DNA from 2 places in the Blautia sp. DFI.3.45 genome. Region 2 is predicted to be linked to the other one. Evidence: riboswitches for the same ligand, from Rfam matches in the RefSeq annotation. Region 2 holds a riboswitch; the other holds the start of a gene.

Region 1 (4,067 bases), on a different contig from region 2:
TCAGGGCATGTTTTACTGCCATACGGACTGCCCTGCCAATCAGCTCTCCAAGCTTGGAATGTCCGGAGGCATCGGTAAGTGTCAGCTCTCCCTCCATAGCCGAGGCAATCACCATTCCGTCAGTACCAGAACCTGTCGCGATTTCTTCTGAATAACAGCTTCCAAGTAAGAGATGTGAAACGGCCGCTGCTTTTGCCTCCGAAGCAATCATCATTGAGCGGACCATGGCTGCCTCTGTAACATTCTGATTGATATAGATAAAAACATTGATCGTACCGGGTGGCAGCATCTCGTAAGCGCCGTTTCTTTCATAGTAAGAAGAAGGATCTCCCGGACACATTCCGTTTGAATCAATTCCCCCTGTAACAGCAGCAGTCACGGATAACTCCTGATAACAGATTTTCTCAACAGCACACAGTTCAGTCCATGCCGCTGTGCTGAGTGCGGTTGCTGTCTGCGGATCAATTCCCAGCTCTTTTGTATGAATGTTCAGGTCTTCCTCATAGGTGTTTCCAAGCATTTCACATTCATAGGCACCATTCATGCAGTTGATATTTAAAGCATGCGTGAGATGAGCAGTGATCCCGCCATTAAGAGGACTGGTGCTAAGAACCCTTGTTTTTCCCGGAAAAGAAAAAACAGTACATCCCTTCTTTTGAAAATAAGTAAAAGTATCATTCATAAACATTCCTCTTTTTTGTCTGTTCAATACAGATTTTGTTGTTATTAGGAAAAGTATTCTACTTTGAATCCTGACTGCTGGCAGTATCTGTCTACTTTAGAACCTTTATAACAGCGGATTGTAGCCGCTTTGTTGATGATCCATTCCCCGATAAATTCAGGATCATGGCGAATCTCCAGATACTGCAGGCGGTTACATCCATGAAAGATCCATTTTCCAAGGTATCTGACATTGGGCGGAATCACCACAGAGGTCAGATTACAGCACTTAAAAAAAGCACTCTCATCAAGAACTTCCAGCGAATCAGGCAGCTGCAGCGAATCCATTCCGCAGAAATAGAAAGCCTGCTTTCCGATAACCCTTAAATCCCCCCCCCGGAAAAGAAATACAACTCAGTTTCTTACATTTATAAAAAGCCCTGTCATCGATTTCTTCCAGAGAGGCAGGGAAAACAACTTCCGTAAGAGTAGCGCATTCTGAAAAGGCATTCGGACCGATAAATGTCAGTTTGCTGTTCGGGGCGAACTCCAGACTGTTCAGTTTTCGGCCATTGTTAAATGCATTTTTTGGAATACTGGTAAGGCTGGCGGGAATTTTGACTTTTTTCAGAGAAATGCAGTCTGAAAATACCCCTATGCCAAGTTTTTGCAGATGTTCAGGAAGCTCTATTCTGCTTAACCGGGAACATCCCTGAAAGGCTTTGTTTCCAATCTGTTCCATTTCATAGGGAAATACCACAGAACGAATATCAGGTCTGTTAAAAAAGGTTTCTGCTGAGATAGAGCGGCAGTTTTGTGGAAGTTCCATATTCTTCTCAATATACTGTCCGCAGTTACGACGCGTAAGTGTCAGAGAATTTGACATAAAAAAATACTCCTTTGCTGATAGACAATGTTGTTTTCTCTGCATGGGAGTAGTATGGACTATGATAAAAATAACAAGGTACCGATAACTGCCGGTGTTCTATATTCCTTAAAAGGAACAGAGAAAACATATGTAAGGATGATACTTCTGTAAAAAAGAGAACACTAAAGAAGATCACCCTTCCATTTCCTATTGCGTGTAGTTAATGGCGGCAGTTTATAGCAGGTATTCTGACTCACGCAGTAACGCCATGTCTCTCCTTCTCGCATAACGATGCAATGGATATGAGATATGGCTGCACGTATACAGCAGCACGACTGTTCAGGATTCTGACCTGATTCCCTCTTAGCTGAAAGTCCGACATTTCTATACCGTGACTGACAGAACTAAAAACCGGTAATTGTCAATGAATGTTCGATTAAATTGTATTATACACTTTTTTTGGAGAAAAGACAACAAATTTTTTGAGGGGGAGACAAAATCAGGGAGGGGACGCGCAGGGAAAGCGTTTCTTTTCTGTGCGCTGGTTATTGGATGTGTGGGGATTTGTATGATTTGCAGGTAATGTTTTTGGTTTTGAATAATTGCGCGTCGCATTCTCGTTACTTTAGGAAGAAAGTTATACCAGCCAGTGCAGTCCGCTGTCACCGGAAGTAGGGAAAAGATATGCAGAGCCGTCCAAACGGAAAGAGAGAGGGTTGTACAGAGAGGGAAACAGAACCTATAACGCAGATGCCGTAGGCGCATATAATATCCTGAGAAAATATCACTCCGTATCCGGAGTAAAAAAAGAACTGTCCGTAACCGGACTGAAAACACCGGAAATAATAAAAGTAGCTGTATAGCTCTAAAGAGCAAACAGTAGTGGTGCCATGGATGCACCCTGAAAAAAGGCGGTATCCCGCCTTAATTCAGATGCTCTGGTAACTCAGTTGCCGAGTAATTCACAACAGAGGTGTGGAAGATCATTCCTTTGATTTGTATATTCCGCATTGTGGAGATTCTGTAAAAGAGTGTTTTCTCAGACGTATTCCGGGGATAATAAGGGAAGTAATTATTTGTAATCGGGATATTGACAAATTATGGACAAAATGTTAAGATGGTTTCGTAAAAAACGAATAGCGTTTAGCGCACATGTACAGCTCATTACTACGGTAATGATTGAAGAATCGTTGGGTGAGAATCCCAAACAGGGCTTTCGTCCCTTGTAGTATATTCAGTCTGCAATTCACTGTATTCTTGTAGAAGTATTCATAAGGGATACTTTAATATAAAGGATAGGAGTGGATTCTTGGTTTGTACATTGATATTCCCTGCCGAATCCGGCAGGGATTTTTTTTGCACTTTGATAACAGAATATCGGAAGTAACGTTATCTCTTTATCTTTAGCTTTTGGAAATCCGGTGAGATACCGGTACGGTTTCATCCCCACTGTAATAAGGACGAACACTGCGAAACCATTGGAAAGATCCTTTCCGAGAAGGGCAGCAAGTAGGTTGGAACTTTAAGTCAGGAGACGGACTTTAGTAAAAATAAAAAACAAATATCTGTAGGCATAACGGAGGTTTATTTTTTATACCCTTTCTTATGGAAAACAGGTATCAAACGTGGTCTGAAAAGGCTGCGAAATGATATATTTTGCAGGATAACCTGCAAAAAAATAATACATTTAATTAAGGAGGAAACAAAATGAACATGAAAGTAAGAAAAAGCGTGATTGCATTCTTAATGGCAACAACAATGGTAGGAAGCACAGCAGTACCGGCTATGGCAGATACAGTAACTGCAAAAGTGTCTATAAAGACAACTGGTTTAACAGGAAAAAATAGTGCGTCACCAGACATTGTGCCAGAAAAAGTTGTTACAGTAACAAATTCCAACGGTTCTGTTACTGCACTAGATGTTCTGAAAGCAGTTTCGGGATCTGATACTGAAACAAAAGAGACTTTAAATGGTAAAACTTATCATTATCAAGGAGTTTTAAGTTGGTATGATGGTCAGTATGGAAATTATATTCCAGCTGTTAAAATGGAAAATCATGCTAATAGCGATTTAGGGAAAGTATTTGCAGATGATGGTACAGCAAATAAAACAGCAAACTCTCTTGCTAACGGAAGAGGAAAATATTTCAAATTATCAAATCTTAATACAACAGAAACAGAAAGCATGAAGGTTACAAAAAATTCAACCTGGAACAATATAGTACATAAAACAGATTGGCTTTCTGAGAAAGACTATAATAATTATTCAGGTTGGATGACTATTATTGATGGTAATACAGATAACTTAGGTGTTGATACTGTACTTTCCGACACTAAAGAACACACTGTATGCTTAGATTTTTCTATGATGATGGGATTAGATCTTGGATTTTCCAGTTATGTTCAGCAGGGAGATCAGTGGATTCAGGTTCCGGGTTGGAAATAAAGTAAATTTTAATAGCAAATAAAAAGATGAAGATACTAATGCTTTATAAAGTTTCACTTTATAAAGCATTAGTTCTTCGTCTTTTTCATATTAT
Region 2 (4,067 bases):
ATTGCACCAATAAATGCAGGAACACCAACTGAGTTTCCACCGAGAAATCCACCAACTCCAAGCATGATCGCCAGTGTTGCACCAAGGGATGCACCGGATGAAATACCAAGTACATATGGATCTGCCAGTGGGTTCTGGACAATCGCCTGCATAACTACGCCACAGACGGAAAGAGCCATTCCAACTGCCAGAGCCAGCAGGACTCTGGGCAGCCGGATCAGCCACACAACATCGTGAACTGCGCCTTCTGCATAGGCGGACAGGCTTTTGATATGAAACAATTTATATGCAATGACACTGTAAACATCTTTCAGTGACAGATCTGCATTTCCAAAAGTGATTGCTGCAAGAATGGAAAAAATCAAAAATGCCGCAAGCCCGATAAGAACTGCCACATACATGGATGTCCTGAGCACACTGCCTTTTTTTGTCTGTGAAACCTGTTCTTTCACTGTTATGTCCTCAATCAGTCAAGATTCACATCCGGATATAATCCTTTTGCGAAAGTTTCAATACCATCCTGTGTACGTGTTGCACTTGCGTACATTTCACTGAGCATGATCGGATAAACACGACCGTTCTTTACAGCGTCAAGGCTCTGAAGTGCTTCGTCATCCTTGATAACGGCAAGCTGGCTTTCTTTTACAGTTTCCGGATCATCACCTGCATATGGCATGTATACAACAAAAATCACATCAGGGTTTGCTGCAATGATATCTTCTTTTCCTGCTGTAGAAGCATCCGGGTTTGCCAGAGTCGCACCCAGTTGTGTTACCATATCTCCACCAAGGCTCTTTGCACCATAGTTTGTGATATCTTCTCCAAGAGGTTCCAGAACCATTACGCTTGGTTTCTCTTCTACATCTGCTGTTGCTGTAAGAGTTTTATCGATCACTGCCTTTGCATCATCTACGATTGCCTGTGCTTTGTCCTGTACATCAAAAATCTTTCCAAGATTTAAGATGTCTGTAAATTCATTTTCCAGAGTTCTGTCTCCGTCAGGGCGTGTGTTTGTGTTGTAATAAGTGTTGCATCCTTTGTCGATCCAGTCTGTTACATTTCCGAGATTTTTATCAGAAAACAGGGAGCTCCAGGATAAGATCATGTCTGGCTCCAACATCGTTACAGTCTCAAGGGATGGGGTAAATTCATCAAGATAATTTGTTTTTGAAAATGCATCTTTAAGTTCATCCGGAACTTCATTGTCAAGACCTGCAGTAGCTACCAGACGGTCTTCCAGGCCAAGTGCAAGCATGGTTTCAATGCTTCCCTGATATACAGCAAGAACTTTCTCTGGTGCCTTTTCATAGGTTGTTTCGATTTCATTTCCATCATAATCATAGGTTGTGATGGTCAGAGGATATTCTGTCTTTGTACCTTCTGCGTCTGCTGTCTTATCTGCATCTGCTGAATCCTGTGCGTCTGCATCTGCTGCCGGCTGATTGTCCTCTTTGATTGTCTCAGAGTCTGCTCTCTCTGCTGCAAAAGCTGCCGGAGCTGCGGAAACTGCCATAGCTGCTGCCATCATAATTGCCATGATTCTTGTGGATAAATACCTGTTTTTCATTTGACTTCCTCTCTTTTCGTATATGTTATTTACCTGTTCGTGTAACCGAAAAGATGGGACTTCAGAAAAAGTAAAATAGAAGTGATAAGAATAACGGATACTTTTTACGGAAGCTCCTTCTTTACGCTGTCAGGCAGGTTTCCTGACTCACAGATCACAGAAAATTTCCACAAAATAAAAACTGATACAACATCCATGCTTCAGCAGTTCATGAATGTTGTATCAGAAATATTTCCAGATACTCTCTGACAGCCGGATTCCGCCTTCTCACATATTTGTGCAATGACATATTACAATCCCGCTTTTTTTCTGTATACAGTGGCCGCAACCGTTCAGGCATTTCACCTGATTCCCTCTCACATTACCATACACAAAATCTGCATATGATAATGTTCACTTAACAGCTTATTCAATTACGCTGATACAATTTTAGCACACTGCTTTTATAATTACAACCATATTCGAGACACATCAGAATTCTTTCTTCTCCATAAGCCGGACACCAATCCAAAAAGACCCCATATATACAATTACTGTAAATAATACAACTCCGGCCAATACCATTCCCCAGTTCAGTCCATTCAGCCATGCATCGACTGCGTCTGCTGAAAGTCCCATTGTTTTTATCAGAATATAAACTACGGCAAATATAATAGCCCACATGACCATTGCAATATAACGTCCTTTTTCCGCTCCAAAATGTATTACAAGCGGGAGCGATACCGCCAGCATAAGAAGTGCCAGTGGAATGTATATCAGGCTGCCAATGATAGTCTCACTCAGACACCCCTGAAGTTCTGCCACACCTTTGCAGATTACTCCCGTTATCGTTGCAATTCCCCACGCTACAGCCGTAAGCCCTGCTCCCAGCAGATATTTTTCCGCCACATACTGTTTTCTGGTAACCGGCAAGGTCATAAGAAACGCAAGACCATTATCAAACTCATCATAACTTATAGTCGTAATGGCAAAAATTGCTGTGACAATCGTAAAATATCCTGTAGCAAAACTGACACTCCCGCTTCCTGCCAGATTCAGGATGACTTCCATTACAACAACCAGGATAAAAAACTGTTTCTGCTGTTTCATCAGTTCTATATCCTTTACAAATAATCCCTTCATACCTGTTCCTCCATCATCACTACCAGATCATCAATCTTTCCATTCTCAATTACAACATCCGGATAATTTTCCATATAAAATTGTTTCTGGTTTGTCAGACACCTGTATCCATAAGCTTCTTTCCGGATCTTAATAAGGTATTGCTGATCCAGTTTTTCGTACTCTTCTTCTGCAACTTTAAGAACTGCATAATCTGACAGCAGTACATCTGTATCCTCATGAAGGATAATTTTTCCGGCATGGATCATATAAAAATCGTCACAAAGACTCTCCAGATCTGATGAAATATGTGAACTGATCAGAATAGAACTGCTTTCATTTTCTTCCATATATTCTCTCAGCATGTTCAGCACTTCATCCCTGGCTATCACATCCAGACCAACTGTGGGCTCATCCAGAATCAGCAGTTCTGCCTTATGGCTTAATGCTGCCAGTACTTTAAACTTTGCTTTCATACCAGTGGAAAATTCTTTGATTTTCTTGTCTGTGGGCAGATTGAATCTTCTGCACTGCTGCAGGAATTTCTCTCTGTCAAAATCCGGATATATGCTTTTCATAATATTGGCCACGCCCGCTGCTGTCAGATACATACTGAAGCCTGAATCTGCAAAAACAACTCCCAGTTTCTGCTTATCCTCCGGCTTAAGCTCTTCTGCCTTTTTCCCAAAGACCTCTATCTCTCCGCCATCCGGATGAATCAGGCCAAGCAAAGCTTTAAATGTGGTGGATTTCCCGGAACCATTTCTTCCAATAAGTCCTGTAATCATCCCAGGCTGTACTTCCATAGAACAGTCCAGCGAAAAACCTCTGTAATTTTTCTGCAAATGACTGATTTTCAACATGTCTTAGTCCTCCATGATCATTTCAAAAAGATTTCTGATTTCCTCATCGTTCAGTCCACATCTTCTGCCCTTCATGATCGCCTGCTCCAGATCATGTTCTACTTCTTTGAGCTGTTCTTCCCTCATCAGGTTTTTATTTGTGGCTGCAACGTAGGTTCCTTTTCCATGAACAGTGACGGTAAATCCCTCTTCTTCCAGATTGTCGTAGGCTTTCTTCACAGTCAGGGCACTAATCTTCAGTTCCTTTGACAAACTGCGTACTGAAGGTAATACAGTGTCCGGCTGTAACTCTCCTCTGATAATCGCAGACTTAATCTGGTCTATGATCTGTTCATAAATAGGTACCATGGATGAATTATTGATTATTATATGCATATGTTTCTCCTCCATCTGCAAACAGTATATAACAGTGCATAACTGTTGTCAACTGTTTTATACTGTTATGCTTTATATTTTATCAAACGAGTCTGCCTGCCCCTGTTCACTGATAACATCTCACTTCGATTTGCAGACTAAAAACATTTCTACAGACAAAA

The links. Region 2 has a riboswitch for cobalamin ahead of LJE09_RS15985 (ABC transporter substrate-binding protein). Riboswitches for the same ligand answer to the same signal wherever they lie in the genome.
Region 1: it holds a riboswitch for cobalamin, as region 2 does, so the genes downstream of both, LJE09_RS09235 (leucine-rich repeat domain-containing protein) here and LJE09_RS15985 (ABC transporter substrate-binding protein) in region 2, are expected to answer to the same signal.

The regions. Positions count from the first base shown of each region.
Region 1 is NZ_JAJDMI010000021.1:39,703-43,769, forward strand. Features, by position in the region: gene LJE09_RS09225 (adenosylcobinamide amidohydrolase) at 1-682, opposite strand, end outside; gene LJE09_RS09230 (leucine-rich repeat protein) at 727-1,008, opposite strand; gene LJE09_RS09235 (leucine-rich repeat domain-containing protein) at 986-1,546, opposite strand; cobalamin riboswitch at 1,750-1,952, opposite strand; gene LJE09_RS09240 (hypothetical protein) at 2,245-2,391, shown strand; cobalamin riboswitch at 2,893-3,086, shown strand; gene LJE09_RS09245 (hypothetical protein) at 3,236-3,973, shown strand.
Region 2 is NZ_JAJDMI010000071.1:1,557-5,623, forward strand. Features, by position in the region: gene LJE09_RS15980 (FecCD family ABC transporter permease) at 1-452, opposite strand, end outside; gene LJE09_RS15985 (ABC transporter substrate-binding protein) at 467-1,567, opposite strand; cobalamin riboswitch at 1,683-1,951, opposite strand; gene LJE09_RS15990 (ABC-2 transporter permease) at 2,039-2,689, opposite strand; gene LJE09_RS15995 (ABC transporter ATP-binding protein) at 2,686-3,531, opposite strand; gene LJE09_RS16000 (GntR family transcriptional regulator) at 3,535-3,906, opposite strand.